DNA from 2 places in the Aliivibrio wodanis genome. Region 2 is predicted to be linked to the other one. Evidence: riboswitches for the same ligand, from Rfam matches in the RefSeq annotation. Region 2 holds a riboswitch; the other holds the start of a gene.
The links. Region 2 has a riboswitch for thiamine pyrophosphate ahead of thiC (phosphomethylpyrimidine synthase ThiC). Riboswitches for the same ligand answer to the same signal wherever they lie in the genome.
Positions count from the first base shown of each region.

Region 1: another riboswitch for thiamine pyrophosphate. It lies ahead of thiD (bifunctional hydroxymethylpyrimidine kinase/phosphomethylpyrimidine kinase); the one in region 2 lies ahead of thiC (phosphomethylpyrimidine synthase ThiC).

Region 1 is NZ_JBREXA010000001.1:796,303-805,497, forward strand. Features, by position in the region: gene ACU5DF_RS03730 (protein-disulfide reductase DsbD family protein) at 1-836, shown strand, start outside; gene ACU5DF_RS03735 (protein disulfide oxidoreductase) at 836-1,372, shown strand; gene ACU5DF_RS03740 (DsbA family protein) at 1,382-2,113, shown strand; gene ACU5DF_RS03745 (EAL domain-containing protein) at 2,185-4,971, opposite strand; gene ACU5DF_RS03750 (GGDEF domain-containing protein) at 5,193-6,008, shown strand; gene thiD (bifunctional hydroxymethylpyrimidine kinase/phosphomethylpyrimidine kinase) at 6,025-6,840, opposite strand; TPP riboswitch at 6,943-7,040, opposite strand; gene ACU5DF_RS03760 (YcjF family protein) at 7,116-8,153, opposite strand; gene ACU5DF_RS03765 (YcjX family GTP-binding protein) at 8,150-9,195, opposite strand, start outside.
Region 2 is NZ_JBREXA010000002.1:2,308,528-2,317,722, reverse strand. Features, by position in the region: gene ACU5DF_RS18650 (voltage-gated chloride channel family protein) at 1-968, shown strand, start outside; TPP riboswitch at 1,092-1,203, shown strand; gene thiC (phosphomethylpyrimidine synthase ThiC) at 1,394-3,328, shown strand; partial or broken gene thiE (thiamine phosphate synthase) at 3,440-4,093, shown strand; gene ACU5DF_RS18635 (HesA/MoeB/ThiF family protein) at 4,086-4,943, shown strand; gene thiS (sulfur carrier protein ThiS) at 4,936-5,148, shown strand; gene ACU5DF_RS18625 (thiazole synthase) at 5,150-5,920, shown strand; gene thiH (2-iminoacetate synthase ThiH) at 5,935-7,071, shown strand; partial or broken gene ACU5DF_RS18615 (family 20 glycosylhydrolase) at 7,376-9,195, opposite strand, start outside.

The DNA of each region.
Region 1 (9,195 bases), on a different contig from region 2:
CAACTATTGGGCATTTTGTTCAGGGGATGTTTGCAACCTTACTCGCAACCCCATGCAGTGCACCATTTTTAGGAACCGCGGTTGCCTTTGCATTAGGGGCAAGTACCGTTGAAATGTTGATGATATTCACTTTCTTAGGTTTAGGAATGGCACTACCTTGGTTGGTTTTTTCTTTGTTTCCCCGTCTCGTTTCATTTATGCCAAAACCGGGCATATGGATGAATAAAGTCAAACTCATTTTTGGCCTCATGATGTTAATCACCACATTGTGGCTACTGAGTTTACTTACGCCATTTATTGGCGGGTTATCAGCAACCATTCTTGGATTATTACTCAGCATTTACTTACTGTATCAAATAGGTAAAACACAAGGTAAAAATACCGTTATCGCGATTATTGCCATCATTGTATTTGCAAGTAGTGCTGCGCTGATTGTTGGTAGTATGACGACCAAGCATTGGGCTACACCGATTGAGGACAACCTTGCTTGGCAGCCATTAAATGAGCACGCCATTGATGAATACGTTAAACAAGGAAAAACGGTTTTTGTCGATGTAACGGCTGATTGGTGTATTACTTGTAAGGCCAATAAAATCGGCGTTATTTTGCAAGATCCTGTGTATTCAGTATTACAACAAGATAATGTCATTACCATGAAAGGGGACTGGACGCATCCAAGCGATAAAATCACCAATTACTTAAAAAGTCATCAACGATTTGGAGTACCTTTGAATGTAGTTTATGGCCCTAACGCACCTCAAGGATTATCGCTGCCAGTGTTATTACGCAGTGAGGATATTATCCAAGCAATAGAATATGCAGGGAGAACACCATAATGACTCAGGAGTCGGTAAATGAAAAGAAACCAAAGAATTCTAAAGCAGATGTGATCAAATTTGTTAAGGAAATAGCAAAACTAGCTTTCTTTATTATCTTACTTGTTTCCGCTATCGATTTTTGGCGCAGTAAAGATATGCCATCAGAATCAATACCAGAGCTATCAATAAATACGATCAATGGAAATTGGGTTGATATAGAAAAAATGAGCCACAATGAACCGGTTTTACTGTATTTCTGGGGTACATGGTGTCCTATCTGCAACGTTGTTAGCCCTAGCGTCTCTTGGTTAGCAAATGATCATCAAGTCGTGTCTGTTGCTATTACCTCTGGTGATAATAAACGATTGTCACAATTCATGAATTACAAGGAATACGAGTTTCCAGTAATCAATGATTCAACAGGACAGATAAGTAAAGAATGGGGAGTCACTGCGACCCCTTCAATTGTCATTATTAGTAATGGCAAAGTATCTTCTATTACAACCGGTGCTACGACTCCATTTGGTCTGTGGCTACGTTTATTTTTCGCTTAAGGTTATCTCATGAAATCACTACTATTATCAGCAACAATTACAGCAACTCTGCTTTTATCTCCGCTCGTTTCCGCACAGAGCGTAACAACAGCTCAAGAACAACAATTAACTGAGATCACTAGCTTATTACGTCAAAACCCAGAGTTAATTGAAGGTTTACATACCAATTTAAGTCAATACCTTGATGGACAAAAATCATTAGACTCTATCTTAAAAACCAATCACGATTATTTATATAACAACCCACAGCAACCCTATTTTGGCGCTGAAAACCCTAAGTTAACTATTATTAATTTCACTGACTATAACTGCCCATATTGTAAGCGCTTAGAATCGGGATTAGTTGAAGTAATTAAAAAACATCCAGAGATCCGCGTTGTAAATATTCTACTTCCATTCCAACAACGTATGATCCCAGAACTAAAAACCAATACAGCATGGTACGCATTAAATGTATGGGAAAATGATCGTTCTAAATTTGCCGAAGTTCACCGTTTAATGATGGCAAAACCATCACGACATGACAGCACATCAGTAATGAAAATTGCCGATTTAACTCAGACCCAAAAAGAATTGACACCAAATCCAAAAAAAGAAGAGTTGGTTGAAAAAAATGAAAAGATCTTTAGCCAACTTGGGCTTAGAGGAACACCAAGCTTAATCATTGGTAATGAAATTATCCCAGGATTTATACCTCAAGAAGATTTAGAAACAATAATCACAGAGCAACTTAATCCATAAAAACACGAAAGCCGTTACATCAACACGTAACGGCTTTCTCTTTGTGCTCGATAACTGTTTGATGTTATCTATTACATAAACTTTGGTGTAAATTCAACCGGTTCTTCCACGACTAAATTCTGTTGAATAAAGACCTCAAACTCTTTTACAGGTAACGGTTTACTAAATAGATACCCTTGGCCATATTCACATCCTTTGCCTAAGAGAAAACTGAGGTGTTCATCCGTTTCTATTCCCTCTGCCACCACGGATAAGTCCATGCCGTGTGCAATAGAGATTATCGCATTAATAAGTACTTCATCACGGGCAGTACCAATTCGGTTTACAAAAGAACGATCTATTTTTAATCGATTCAATGGCAAATTTGAAAGGTAGCTTAGGCTAGAATAACCAGTGCCAAAATCATCTAAAGCAATAGAAACACCTAACGCTTTAATTCCACTAATTCGATCCAATATCTCACTGCCACTGTCCAATAATGCACTTTCTGTTACTTCAACAATAAGATGTTTAGGCTCTACTTTATAAGTCATTAATGCATGGCTGACTTTATAGACGATATCCGCGTCATTCAATTGCAAAGCAGACATATTGACCGATACTTTAGAAATATCTAATCCTTCAGCATGCCATACAGAAATTTGGCGAATTGACTCTTCTAATACCCAGTGCCCTAACTGATGGATAAAACCTGTCTCTTCAGCCAAAGGGATAAACTTATCTGGTGGAATAAGGCCTTTTTCTGGATGGTTCCAACGGATCAGTGCTTCTGCTGCATCAAAGGATGACGTCCTGTGATTCAAAATAGGTTGATAGTAAAGCTCAAACTCTTCATTTATTAATGCCGCTTTTAGCTCATGCTCTAAATCAAATCGTAAACGTTCTTGCTCTTCCATTTCTGTACTATAAATATAGGTATCAGACTTTGAATGTCGCTTAGCGTAATGTAAGGCAATACCCGCTTGGCGTAACACCTCTTCTGCGCTATATATGAATTCTGATGTCTTAGAAATACCACAATGAATATAGCTAACGTGGTTTACATCTCCCAATTTAATTGGTTCACAGAAAATTGAACGCAATGTATCTAATCGTGAATTTATCTGTAAATCATCATTAAAAGGCAGTAAATAGATAAATTCATTTCCGCTTAATCGAGCAAAAAACTCCCCCTCCCTAACTTGCTTTTCTATATGTTTAACTAGCGTTTTTAGTAAATGATCCCCGAGCTTATGACCATAGTGATCATTAACGAATTTAAAGCCTTTAATATCAATATGCAGTAAAGAGAAGTGACTCTTATGCTCAATTTTTATGTCTAAATTACGAATAAAAGCATAACGATTAGGTGCTCCGGTTAGAGTATCAAAACGGGCTTGATGTTCAATTTCTTGCTGATATTCTACCTGCTTAGTAATGTTTTCAACTAAGCCAAGAATACCAATCAGATTATCGTGGTCATAAATTGCAGATAGCTTCCATTTCAAAACTACCACTTCACCCGATTGATTTCTAAACGAACTTTCACAATGAGCTTGCTCACTATGACCCGCACTCATCTTTTCAAGCTCAAGACTCATATTAGAAAAATAGTCACCAACGATACCTTTAGTTTCAGTAATATTAGTTCCAATTAGTGTTTCTGCATCAATAGAAAAAATGGAGTGACACATTTTAGACCAACGGCTAATGTTCAGGTTTGGGTCCCACTCCACTACGCCATACGTTGAATTATCAAGTAAATTGTTTATTCTTTTATACGCACCACTTAATCGTTTCTCTTTATCAATCAACTCACCCTCTATCATTTCTTGCTCTTGCAGAACAAATTCAAAATGCTGAGATAATAAGGTTAATTCATTAGTCTTCTCTGAGGATTGTCCATTCTTGCTTTCAACATACTTTCTAGTGCTAGAAAGTAATTGTCGAACAGGAGAAAGTACACTTTTATTTAAACCAAAAAATAAAACAAAAAAGAAAAGAAAACTACAGATAATAAACAGCACAACATTACGAAGAAAGGTATAGATCACCCCTTCGTAAACGTGTTCAATCGGTAAAGCGACTACCATGGTCATGTTATGGTTAAATCGCTGAGGAAGTAAATTAATGCTAAGTGCTAAACGACGAATACCATCCTTGCCAACGACCTCTGTAATACTGTCGTTAAAAACATCACCTTCAATAAATACATCTTTTAGGCTAGTAATATTTTGTTGTGGGAGCGCTAGAGATTGAAAGAAAGAAATATAACGATGTTCATCATAAACAATAACAACAGAATCATCAGGAAGAGTGAGTTTCGACACTTCTTCTCTCCATCGTTCAAAATCAGTTACCGCAACGACAGCCGCAATACTGTTATTATTTTGATCTAATACTGGGTAAGCAAAATTCAATGACGTCTGCTGAGTCGCTCTATCCGTTTGGAATTCACTCATAGACAAACGTTGTTCGTTAATCGCTTCTTGAAAGTACAAACGGTCTGCCACATTTACTTTTTTTGTAAGTGGTGTTGCATTACATAATAAATCGCCATTTGCCAAAGGAACCCCTAAATTACTTAGTTCCTTATGTAATTTCAATGCTTTTGAGATAATGCTGTTACACGCTTGACTTGACGGTGCTTGCAATTCACTAAACTGACTCAGCTCTTTTAACACCTTCTGAATTTCAACAATCGCCTCAATATGCTCACTTGCCAATGCGTCGACAGTGGCTCTGACTTCATTTTGGATTAGCTGCTTTTCAGTTCGATATTCATACCAAATATTAAGTGAAATGATGATAGCGGCAGGAAGTAGGGCAAGAATTAAATTAAATAATACTCGACTTCTTAGTGATGAAATAAAGTGCATACTAAAACCTTAAAAGCAACGAACCTCTAACATACCATACATTATTCTTAATATGATACTTATCAATACATCCTTGTGCTTACTGTCACAATTTATAGACTCATCTATACTATACAGAAGTCAACTTATTCAAAATTAATTCTGTAGTTTCTATTTATTTTTCTAAAAAAATTAAGTACCCTCAGTTAGGTGTAACATTCCATTAACAGCGAGCATGCGATATGGAACGAAATAATAAAAGACCAATTATTGTCACCGTGATTCTTTCCTTATGTCTAGCTGCCTGTGTTGCTTTGTATGAAGAAATTGGGTTTGAGTCTTATTCCGATTTGATTTTCGAAGGACTAACTCTCATTTTGTTAGTTTATATCAGCCTAACTGCTTACCGTTTTTTTAAATCTTACTCTTTTTTAATGATTGGAGTTTCTTTACTCATATTTAACAAAGGCTATGACTTATTAACTGAGTTTCCAATAATTGAAAAACATGCCGACCATTGTGAAGTTATTGATACCATTTTAGATGACGGGTCTCTCTTTGCAGCTTTTTTCTGTATTGCTATTGGTATTACTCGCATGGTTCAAGATCTTGCAAAACAAAGCATGAAAGATGAATTAACAGCTCTCTATACCAGAAAAAAACTGCCTCAAGTAAAACTTGATATGTTTGATTTGATTTATTTTGATTTAAATGATTTGAAAAAAGTTAATGATCTAAAGGGCCATCAAGTCGGTGATCTAATGATTATTCGTTTTTCTCAAGTATTAAGAAAAGCCTGTCTAGATCGAGAGATGGCTTTTCGTATCGGTGGTGATGAATTCGTCGTCACTACCCATAAAAATCGCGCAACTGATTTTATTAATGACATATATAAACAACTTGCTAATGAACCCATTACGTTTGCCTATGGCGTAGAAAGCACCAGCAAAGATGATATAGAACACGCTCTTATTAGAGCAGATAAGCATATGTATGACATGAAACAAAAACAAAAGAAAAAAAAGAGCACCTCAAGTGCTCAAATTTTATATCGCTAAGTTTAAAAAAATAATGCTAAGAATTTAATACAAAAAAGTGATTCACAGGCCCACGTCCCTTACCAATACTCAACTCATCCGCATGGATAATCGCTTGAGTAATGTATTGCTTACCTAACGCAACGGCAGCCAGTAATTCATGACCTTGCGCTAAATACGAAGCAATTGCTGACGATAACGTGCAGCCTGTGCCGTGTGTATTGCGAGTTTCAATGCGGGGTGTCGATAAACGCTCTATAGAATCAGATAAAATTAGCAAATCGGTACTGTTTTCATCCTTTTCTAAATGCCCGCCTTTTAGCAATACTGACTTAGCACCTAATTGACGAAGTTCATCGATCATTCCTGTCATTTCGACTTCACTTTCGGGTATTTTCGCGTTAATTAATGCTGCTGCTTCTGGTAGGTTTGGGGTAATAACATCAGCAAGGGGAAGCAGTTCAGATTTAAGGCTTTCAATAGCAGAGGATTGCAGAAGAAGGTCACCACTAGTTGCAACCATAACAGGATCAACGACTAAATATTGTGGCGTGTATTGTTTTATTTTTTCCGCAACAGAGTGGATTATATTAGAGTCACTCAGCATGCCCACTTTAACGGCTACGACATTTAAATCAGAGAAAACAGCATCAAGTTGCTGCTCAACAAATTCACTGCTGATTGGATAAATACTCATAACGCCTTGCGTATTTTGAGCGGTTAATGCGGTAATCACAGAGCAAGCATAACTGCCTATTGCAGAAATCGCTTTGATATCGGCTTGGATGCCAGCACCACCACCACTGTCAGATCCAGCAATGGTTAATACAATGGGTGTTTTTACTATAGGCATACTTATTTTCCCTAACTAACGGTCAGGAAAAACAGTCATAGTGAGAATAAAATACGTATAGACGCGAGATCTCACCAAAAGAAACGGATCGAAAAGATCGTATCAAAAGGACCATTAGTTCCCTACGCCAGTACTAACTGAATCAGGTTCAACGGGTTCGCTATTGCGATCTCAGCCTATTGGCTCCCCGACTAATGCCGACATACTATCATTAATCGATTTGTAAATAGTATGCTTTTTATAAGAATGCTAACTAGAGTTAACTAATTCTCAACTTATGAACTCAATTTGGATCCTAATTGAGCAATAATGGTTTTACGCATATCAGAAAGCTTAGGCGCTTCTCCGGCTTGCCATGGTAATGGACGCATTAGATTCATGGTTCTTAATCCAAAACGTGCCGTTAATAAGCCGATACCTAACCCTTGTGCCGCTCTGGTTGATAACTTACCCGCCAACCCAGTAGAAAGCATATCAACACCAACATCCGTCACCATTTCGGTTGCACCGGCAAAAGCCATGTTTTGCAGCACCATTTTAAACAAGCGTAAACGTCCCCAATAACCCAACTCAACACCATAAACTTGAGATACTTGTTCGATTAATCGAATGTTACGCCACGCAACCAACAACATATCCACCACGGCTAATGGGCTTAATGCCACCATTAACGCTGATTCACCAGCATGCTTGCTGATTAAGGCTTTTGCTCGTTTATCTTGCTCTGAAACCACCATAGAATCATACATTTCAAACACTTCAGCGTTGTTATGATGTGATTCAATGCTATTCTGCCAACGTGTATATTCTGCAGTATTTGTCGTTAATCCTTTCTTAGCTAACGCTTCACAAAACGGTTTTGCCTGACCAATACCATTACCTTCAGCTAATTCAGCCACTTGGTGTTGGATCTCTGCTCGATTTTTTAGTTTTCGTAATGTCCACAATTCACGACCTATCGCGCTTACACCCATCACCGCCGCTAAACTAATTAATCCAGCCCACCCCAATGACAGAAAATCAGCCGATTGAATTGCGGTAATGACATGATCAATACTTTGCCACACTGTTAAACCAAGAAATCCACCAATCAGTGTTTTAATACTCCAATGGGTTTTCTTTTTTATTAATGGCGTTTCAATATCCACACCATCAAGTTCCTCTTCTTCTATAGATTGAGGAACAAACTTAACGTTTTCTTCAAATAATTTTTGAGTATTCAGAGATTCAATCGGCTCTTGTTCTTGGTGATACTCCTTTCCTTGATGTAACGCTTGTGACTGAAAAATACGTTGTTTCTTTAATTCACTCATACTAATTTATCTCCTAATAAGAACTGCATCGCTTTATCCATTCGGATGTGTTGCAGTGGCTTATCACTTTCATTATTCAGAGGTTGAAAGCTCATAAAATTAAAGGGCTTTGTTTCCCAATAGGCTTTCGTTGGAATACGTTGCGGAACTTCACCCGGGAACATCATCATCGGCTGTTGCTCTGAATTAACACCTGAAATTGCCGCAAACAATTCACCGTCCTCATCTATCATTCCTGCGGTGGTTGCTTGAATTGAAGCAATGCTCATACATTCCATTTTAATGCCTTCATACGCAGTTTCTTGCCATGTTTGATGGATCATCTGCTGTAATAAAGACACCATATTTGGATGCTGTTCAGGAGTAACGTGATCTGCTTTGGTTGCAGCAAACAATACCTTATCAATTTTCGGTGAAAATAGACGCTTAAGCATTGAGCTTTTGCCATATTGGAAACTATGCATTAGCTGATCAACCGCTTGGCGCATATCGTTAAACGACTGCTCCCCAGCATTTAATGGTTGTAAACAATCCACCAATACGATTTGACGATCAAAATGCCTAAAGTGTTCGTTATAAAACTTCTTCACCACATGTTGTTGATAATGTTTATAGCGTTTTTTTAGCACTGCAATATTCGAGTCTTTACTTGCCTTTGATAATTCATCTTCGGTGTATTTATGCAAAAACATAAATGGGAAAAACTGTAATACGGGCGCTCCAGCCAACTCTCCAGGTAGAACAAACCGTCCCGGTTGCACCCAATGTAACCCCTTAGCATCTTTACAAGTATGGAGATATTGAGTAAATAGTTCTGCAATATAAGCAAGTTGCTTCTCATCAACAGGGGCTAATGGGTCTAATTTTTGTGCTTCCTCTAACCATATTTCAGAGAGTATTTTCCTGTGCCCCGTTAAGCTCACTTGTTGTTGCTTTGACCACTCAAGATAGTCCATATCTAATAACGGCAGATCTAATAACCACTCACCAGGATAGTCAACAATATCAACATGCAGGGTTGAACTATCTTGTAAGTGTTTTA
Region 2 (9,195 bases):
TCTCAGAGCAAGATCGAAGAATGATGCTCACTGCTGGTGTTGCAGCAGGTTTTGCCTCTATCTTTGGTACCCCGTTTACTGGTGCTATTTTTGCGCTTGAAGTGTTATTTATTGGGCGTATTAAATTCAATGCGATTATACCTGCGTTACTTGCTGCAATTTTAGCTAATGTAGTCGCTTCTGCATGGGGTGCTCATCATACCCATTACTTAATTAGCTTTGATCAAGTAAGTACTTTGTTTGGTCATGCGGTTGATATTGATTTGGTACTAATGGCTAAAGTCATTGTGGCTGCGATTGCGTTTGGCTTGGCTGGTTACTTGTTTGGTGAATTAACTCACGGCTTTAAAGATTTATTCAATGCCACGCTTAAAAATCCATATTTAATCGTAGTGGTTGGTGGCTTAATGGTTATTGTAATTACTCAACTTATTGGTAATTACGATTACATTGGTATCGGCGTATATCCAAGCCGTGATGGCGGTGTGAGTATAACCTCGGCGTTTACTGCGGGTGGTGCTGAGTGGTATAGCTGGATTCTAAAACTGTTATTAACAGCAATTACGTTGGCGGCTGGCTATAAAGGCGGTGAAGTAACCCCGTTATTTTTTGTTGGGGCAACCTTAGGTAATTTCTTAGCGTGGGTGATGGGTGCTCCCGTTGATCTGTTTGCTGCGTTAGGGTTCTTAGCGGTATTTGCAGCTGCTACTAATACACCTTTAGCTTGCACTATTATGGGGGTTGAGTTGTTTGGTGCTGATTACTTACCTTACTTTGCATTAGCGTGTTATACCGCGTATTACTTTAGTGGTCATACTGGTATCTATTCTTCTCAGCGTGTTGCTGTATCTAAGACATTAGAGCATGGTCGCGATCATGATGGTTCTAATAAAATTGGATCATACCGTGATTATAATTCTTCATGGTTAAAACATTTAGCAAAAAAGCTAACGAAGAAAGAGAAATAGTTTCACGTGGAACGTATTCTATAGATTAGAACCTAATGTGCTTCTCGACAAAAAGAACATTTCATTTCTTCCATACTTTCTTTATACTCCGAACACGTTCAGATTTTGATTCTAAGATCTGAAAGAAACTTGTCGGAGTGCTTAGTACTTTTATAGTACGAGCTGAGACCGCATTGCGGGATCCGTAGAACCTGATCAGGCTAATACCTGCGAAGGGAACAAGAGATAATTTTTATCTTAGTTTGTTAGTCACTAACCGAATGATTTAATGATAAATTGTAGCTAAATTTTAGCGTTAATTTATTTGTTTAATTCATAGCATATAGATACGCAGGTTTACCCTCTGTTGTATCTCAAACTAAGAACCTCTTGCTACAACTCAAATCCGACAAGCAATTATTCTATTTTTATCAAGGAATTTTGCTATGTCGTCAAGTCGCAAACAAGCACGTTTAGATGCTAAAACCAATATTGAATCGCTGTCGGTTCAACCATACCCAAACTCAAGTAAAGTCTATATCGAAGGATCTCGTCCTGATATTCGCGTCCCTATGCGTGAAATCTCTTTGGCTGACAGTTTAGTTGGTGGGACAAAAGAGAATCCAACACTAACGGCAAATGAACCTATTCAAGTCTATGACACCTCTGGTGTTTATACTGATCCAAATTACGATATCGATGTTTATCAAGGTTTACCGAAACTGCGTGAGCGTTGGATTGAAGAACGTAGAGATACCGAAATGCTGAATGGCGTTAGTTCGGTTTATTCTCAAGAACGATTGGCAGATGATACCTTAGACGAGCTTCGTTATGGAAACCTACCAACGATCCGACGAGCTAAGCAAGGGCAGTGTGTAACTCAACTGCATTACGCTCGTCAGGGAATCATCACCCCAGAAATGGAATACATTGCGATTCGTGAAAATATGGGGCGTCAAAAGTTTGCAGATGAACAGTTAAATCATCAACACCCCGGACACAGTTTTGGGGCTAACTTACCTAAAGAAATTACCCCTGAATTTGTTCGTAAAGAAGTGGCAGAAGGCCGCGCTATTATCCCATCAAATATTAATCATCCAGAAGCGGAACCAATGATCATCGGTCGTAACTTCTTAATTAAAGTTAACGCCAATATTGGTAACTCGTCAGTGAGCTCATCAATTGAAGAAGAAGTTGAAAAGCTAGTTTGGTCAACGCGTTGGGGCGGCGATACCGTAATGGATTTATCTACTGGGCGAAATATTCACGAAACGCGTGAGTGGATTTTACGTAATAGTCCTGTGCCAATTGGTACTGTTCCTATGTACCAAGCACTTGAAAAAGTGAACGGTGTGGCTGAAAACCTAAATTGGGAAGTGATGCGAGATACCTTAATTGAGCAAGCAGAACAGGGCGTTGATTACTTTACCATTCATGCCGGTTTACTGCTTCGTTATGTTCCAATGACGGCAAAGCGAGTGACGGGTATTGTTTCGCGCGGTGGCTCAATCATTGCGAAGTGGTGTTTGGCTCATCACCAAGAAAGCTTCTTATATACGCACTTTCGCGAGATCTGTGAAATCTGTGCTAAGTACGATGTTGCCTTATCTTTGGGGGATGGCTTACGTCCCGGTTCTATTGCCGATGCTAACGATGAAGCGCAATTTGCTGAATTAAGAACCTTAGGAGAGTTAACCAAAGTCGCGTGGGATTACGATGTGCAAGTTATCATCGAGGGCCCTGGCCATGTTCCTATGCATATGATTAAAGAGAACATGGACGAGCAGCTTAAGCATTGCCATGAAGCGCCATTTTATACCTTAGGCCCATTAACCACAGATATTGCTCCGGGGTATGATCATATTACATCAGGTATTGGTGCCGCCATGATTGGATGGTATGGCTGTGCAATGCTCTGTTATGTAACGCCAAAAGAGCATTTAGGCTTACCTAATAAAGACGATGTGAAGACAGGCTTGATTACTTATAAGTTAGCAGCACACGCAGGAGATTTAGCTAAAGGGCATCCGGGAGCTCAAATCCGAGATAACGCCTTATCAAAAGCACGTTTTGAATTCCGCTGGGAAGACCAGTTTAATCTATCACTTGATCCAATCACAGCACGTGAGTTTCATGATGAAACACTGCCGCAAGAGTCTGGCAAGGTTGCTCACTTCTGTTCCATGTGTGGACCTAAGTTCTGTTCAATGAAAATCTCACAAGAAGTTCGTGAATACGCTAAAGATACTGAGCAAGTGGCATTAGACCAAGCCATTGAGATTAAAATGATAGATGATCCACTTGAAGGTATGCGTCAGAAATCCAAAGAGTTTAAAGCCTCAGGTTCTGAGCTTTATCATCCAGCGGTAGAAACTGAATAGCTCATCATCTTTCTTTGAAATCAATATTGAAGTTGTATCAATAATAGTCAGTGGTGTTTCACGTGAAACATCACTTGTTTATCGAAGAAATGAGGAGAGATGAGTATGTTTACTTTTCCTAAGATTGATAGAAATAAATTTGGTCTTTACCCTGTAGTTGATGATGTGTCATGGATTGAAACCTTACTTAAGCTTGAGGTGAAAACCATTCAGTTACGTATTAAGAATCCAGAACAGTTAGATTTAGAAGAACAAATAGTTAAAGCGATAGAGCTTGGCCGACAATATGACGCTCAAGTGTTTATTAATGATTACTGGCAGCTAGCGATTAAACACCGTGCTTTTGGTATTCACCTTGGGCAAGAAGATATAGAAATAGCAGATTTGCAGGCAATATCGGATGCTGGTATTTGTTTGGGTTTATCTACTCATGATGATAGTGAGTTATTAAAAGTAAAAGCCCTAAATCCAAGCTATTTAGCGCTTGGTCATATATTCCCAACACCAACCAAAGATATGCCATCACAGCCGCAAGGCCTAGTTAACTTGGCAAAAAACCAACGGTTAGCGGGGGATACTCCAACCGTTGCGATTGGCGGTATTGACCTTTCTGTAGCGGAACAAGTATGGCAAACCGGAGTAGACAGTATTGCGGTAGTTAGAGCCATCACTCAGGCGAGTAACGTCGAAAAAGTGGTAACCAAGTTTGCTGCGATCCTTAGTACGCCAAGAGAGATGAAAGAGCCAGAGGTTGCTTATGAGTAACTTATTAATGGAAGGGCTCAATGATCAAGACTTCCTTCGATATAGCCGCCAAATCATGTTACCTGACATTGGTGAAAAAGGTCAGCTATCGTTAAGAAACAGTACGGTATTAATGGTTGGTAGTGGAGGCCTTGGTTCTGCCGTTAGTATGTATCTGGCGGCTGCTGGCATTGGAACCTTAATTATTGCGGATGGCGATAAACTTGAAATAAGCAACTTACAACGTCAAGTGGTTTACCGTAAATCTAACCTTGGTCAAAACAAAGCCATTGCGATGGCGCAACAATTAAAAGAACTAAACAGTGCTGTTACGGTTGAGGTTATCAGTCACCGTTTAAACGAACCTGAATTGTCTCGTTTCATTAACCAAGTTGATGTCGTTCTCGATTGTAGTGATAACTTATTTACTCGTCATGAAATTAATGCAGCCTGTGTGAAGAATAAGGTTCCTCTTATTTCTGGGGCTGCAATTGGATGGCAAGGGCAGTTGATGATGTTCTCTAATCAGCAACGGGGTAATCAAAAAGCATCTGCTTGCTACCATTGCTTGTTTCCATTTACTGAAAGCCAGCAAACGGAAAATTGTCAGTCATTTGGTATTGTTGGTCCAGTAGTTGGCATGATAGGAAATCTACAGGCGTTAGAAGCCATCAAATATCTTACTCAGCCAAACTGGATTAAGTGGAGCACCATTCATCAGTTTGATGGCAGAACACTGCAGTGGTCCTGCATTGATATCCCTAAAGACAACACTTGCTCTGTCTGTTGTCCATCTCAAGCGTTTCATCATGTTTCACGTGAAGTATTGCAAAGCAAAGAGTGTATTAATGGAGAATTTGTCTATGAGTAATCTAATAACAATAGAGTTGAATACTGTGGCTTATCGGATAGAGAGAATACACTCCATTCATTCTTTTTTTGCCCAGTATAAGGTAGACACTCAAGGTTGCGCATTAGCGATGAATAACCAAATAATACCAAGAGCAGAGTGGCAGACTCGTGGGCTTTCTGATGGTGAAAGCATCTCATTATTTCAAGCGATAGCAGGAGGCTAAGATGAGTGAACGGTTAACCATTGCTGGAAAATTATTTTCATCACGTTTATTTACGGGGACAGGAAAGTTTCCTAATTCAAATGTTATGCAAAAAGCACTTATAGAATCTGGTACTGAATTATCAACCATGGCGTTAAAGCGTGTTGAAGTGAATAACCCAGAAGACAATATTCTAAAACCAATTGTTGATGCTGGTATCAATTTATTGCCGAATACGTCAGGAGCAAAGAATGCGAGAGAGGCTATTTTTGCTGCTCAACTTGCCCGTGAAGCATTAGGCACTAACTGGCTAAAATTAGAAATTCACCCTGATCCTAAATATTTAATGCCGGATCCAATTGAGACATTAAAAGCAGCTGAAGAGTTAGTTCGCCAAGGTTTTATCGTTTTACCTTATTGTCATGCTGACCCTGTTTTGTGTAAACATTTAGAAGAAGTCGGTTGTGCAGCCGTGATGCCTTTAGGCGCTCCTATTGGATCAAATAAAGGAATTGCGAGTCGTGATTTTTTAGAAATTATTATCGATCAGGCTCGGGTTCCTGTTGTGGTTGACGCTGGTATTGGTGCGCCATCTCATGCTGCATTTGCAATGGAGATGGGAGCTGATGCGGTACTTGTGAATACCGCTATTGCCGCAGCAAGAAATCCCATAGCAATGGCAACTGCTTTTAAGTTGGCGGTTCAGTCAGGACGACTCGCTTACGAGAATGGTTTAGCGCCAGTAAATACCCAAGCAGTAGCATCCAGTCCATTAACTGCATTTTTAGATTGATAAGGTGAGTGAAAATGACATTTACCGATGAATGGGAAAAGTTGAATTGGGATGATGTGAAGCTCTCTATTTACAGTAAAACGACAAAAGATGTAGAGCGAGCTCTGAATAAACCTAAACGCGATCTTGAGGATTTTAAAGCGTTGATTTCCCCTGCGGCAGAAAGTTATCTTGAGCAAATGGCACAAGAATCAGCTCGTTTAACTCGTCAGCGCTTTGGACATACCATTGGGTTTTATATTCCTTTATACCTTTCTAACCTTTGTGCTAACGCATGCACTTATTGCGGTTTTTCAATGGAGAACCGAATTAAGAGAAAGACACTTAACCAAGATGAAATAGCACAAGAAATTACAGCAATTAAAGCGATGAACTTTGACAGTGTTCTTTTGGTGACAGGAGAGCATGAAACCAAAGTGGGAATGGATTACTTTCGCCAAACATTGCCACAAATAAAGCAGTCGTTTAATTACTTGGCAATGGAAGTTCAGCCGCTCGAACAAAAGGAGTATGCAGAACTAAAAACACTAGGTTTAGATGCGGTGATGGTTTATCAAGAAACTTACCATCCATCGACGTACGCTGAACATCATCTTCGTGGTAATAAAATGGACTTTGAATATCGCTTAGAAACACCAGATAGATTAGCAAAAGCTGGGGTAGACAAAATTGGTATTGGTGCGTTGATTGGGTTAGAAGAGTGGCGAACGGATTGCTTTTTTGTAGCCGCACATTTGGATTATTTAGAGCGACGATACTGGCAGACACGTTATTCGATTTCATTTCCAAGGTTGCGTCCGTGTGAAGGGGCATTGCAACCCAAGTCAATCATGAGTGATAAGCAATTAGTGCAGTTAATTTGCGCTCACCGATTATTAAATTCTGAAGTTGAATTGTCGCTATCTACTCGAGAATCTGCACATTTTAGGGATAATGTATTACCATTAGGTATCACTTCAATTTCAGCTGCGTCGAAAACACAACCTGGTGGGTACGCTAATGATGAGCAAGAGCTTGAACAGTTCTCTATTAATGATGAAAGGTCTGCTTTGTCTGTTGCTAGTGCGGTTCAGGCTAGGGGGTTTGAGCCAGTATGGAAAGATTGGGAGCGAGAATTTCAAAGTATAGAAGCGGCTCAGTATGAAAAATAATAAACTGTGAATTGAGTGTACTTATTATTGTTGCCTTTCGTATTCATTATCCTATGCTAAGTTTAAGTACTCGTTAGGGCATCAAATGATAATATCACCTGGTAATTTCATTATATCGATTTTTTTTATTGTTTTAATCATGGTACCTATGTATGTGTTTATTTACGCAGATGAGGTGATTGAGTTTAAAAAATGTCGCTTCCAGAGTGAAACGGTAATCGAATGTCTTTGGCTACTCAGTAAATAAAAGTACCACTCAATGTGAGTGGTACTTATGTCGTTTGATTACAGGCTAGTTAAAATGCTATTTACGTAATTGGCGAACTAACTCTTCTGTCGGACGAACAATAGCGACAATCATCTCATCGTACATTCCTGATGCATTGGTAGTGATGGTTAATAGGTTATCCAGCTGCTTTGATGTCGGCTTCTTACCTTTTTCAAGCTCTTGAATAACGGCTAATGTTGCTGTAGCTACTTCAATATGTTTTGCAGCTAATGGTACAGTATCAATAGAGGCGATATTATTGCTAAAGATCACTTCTGATGTTTGTGAACTTTCTAGAACGGTTTGATAGTGCTGCTTCAACGCTTTTAAATCAGCCTTATTGTTTACTGCTGTTTCTGCAAGTTTCATCATCTCTAATACCGCAAAGCTTTCTACAGGAACGGCGTCAGCAAAACGATTCAATCTTTCATATTGATTGTATAGCTCACCCTTAGGCTCGGTTGAATTAAACTTCGCCCAATTACGTGCGTAGTACTGCGCGGGTTCTGCGTAATTTGCAAAGCTCATTAATGCAGAGACATCACCACCATTGGCTATTCGTAGATATTGTTTATAACTGTTAGTTTGATGCTGTAGACCAACAGAAATAGTTGCCCAGTTGTCCATTGCTTGAAGACGTTGATACATGCTGTCTTCATCTGTTAACTCTTCAGCAGACCATAAACGTTCAGCAACCGCATAAGTACGAGGCCAAATTCGACCTTCAACGGTCAGGTCATCGTAGTTCTCTGCCCAGATAGCGGCTTCGCCACCAAGAATAAGTTTTTGTTCATTCTTATCTAAAGCAACAGGGTAACCACCATTAGGTGTTGGGATCTCTGAGTCTTTGATTGATGAGCTTGCTGTCATTTCACCTGTTGTTGGCCAACGAACATTGCCAACAAGTTGGTAGCTCTCTTTTTCAATGCTGCCATTATCAAAGGTTAGATTAAATTCAGTGTAAGACATGAAGTTATCAAAGTGACCACGGAATGATTCACCTTTGGTATATTCAATGATATCGACTTTTGCACGTGACTTGCCGTTGTAATCGGTAAAGGCACGAGCATCACCATTCTTATCAGTAATAATGGTTAGCGTCCCTTTACGCGGGCCACCTTTACCTCTTGGTTTCTGCCAAGTGTAGGTTTCGAATGTTTCACCAGTGTTCAGTTGGTCATCGACTTGCGGGCCCTTTGGCATAGGGTCGTTACGATAATGATAACTTGTTGGTTGTGGTTGATCTAAATAGAAGCCAGTTGATAGTAACCCGGCATAACCTTCTTTTGCTGCTCGACCAATACTGTCATGACCACGCCAGCTTTGAATCACAATTGAGGTTGGTAGGTCTTTATGCCAAATCTCATCCCACCCCATGATCTTCTTACCTTTGCCGTTTAGCATTTTTTCAATACGTGCATTTAGGTATGACTGTAGGCCACGGTTGCCATCAATATTGTTCTCTTTGATGAATGCTTGGATTTCTTTATTGTCACTCCATTGTTGGTAGTTTGGTTCATCACCACCAATATGAATATACTCATCAGGGAATAGTTCAGTCACTTCACTGAATACTTTGTCGAAGAAGACATAGAGTTCAGGATTAATTGGATTCATTAGAGGAACAAATACACCCCAAGCGCGTTGTTGGTCATACGATTGCTTTCCTTCACCAGACATTAATTCAGGGTAAGCGTGTGCAACTGCTGAGGCGTGACCTGGTAGTGAGATTTCTGGGATCACTCGAATACCGCGTAGGCGTGCATATTCAACAACGTCTTTTATTTCATCTTTGGTATAGAAATCACCGTCCGCGGTTTTTTCCCATAATTTAGGGTAGCTTTCGATTTGAATTC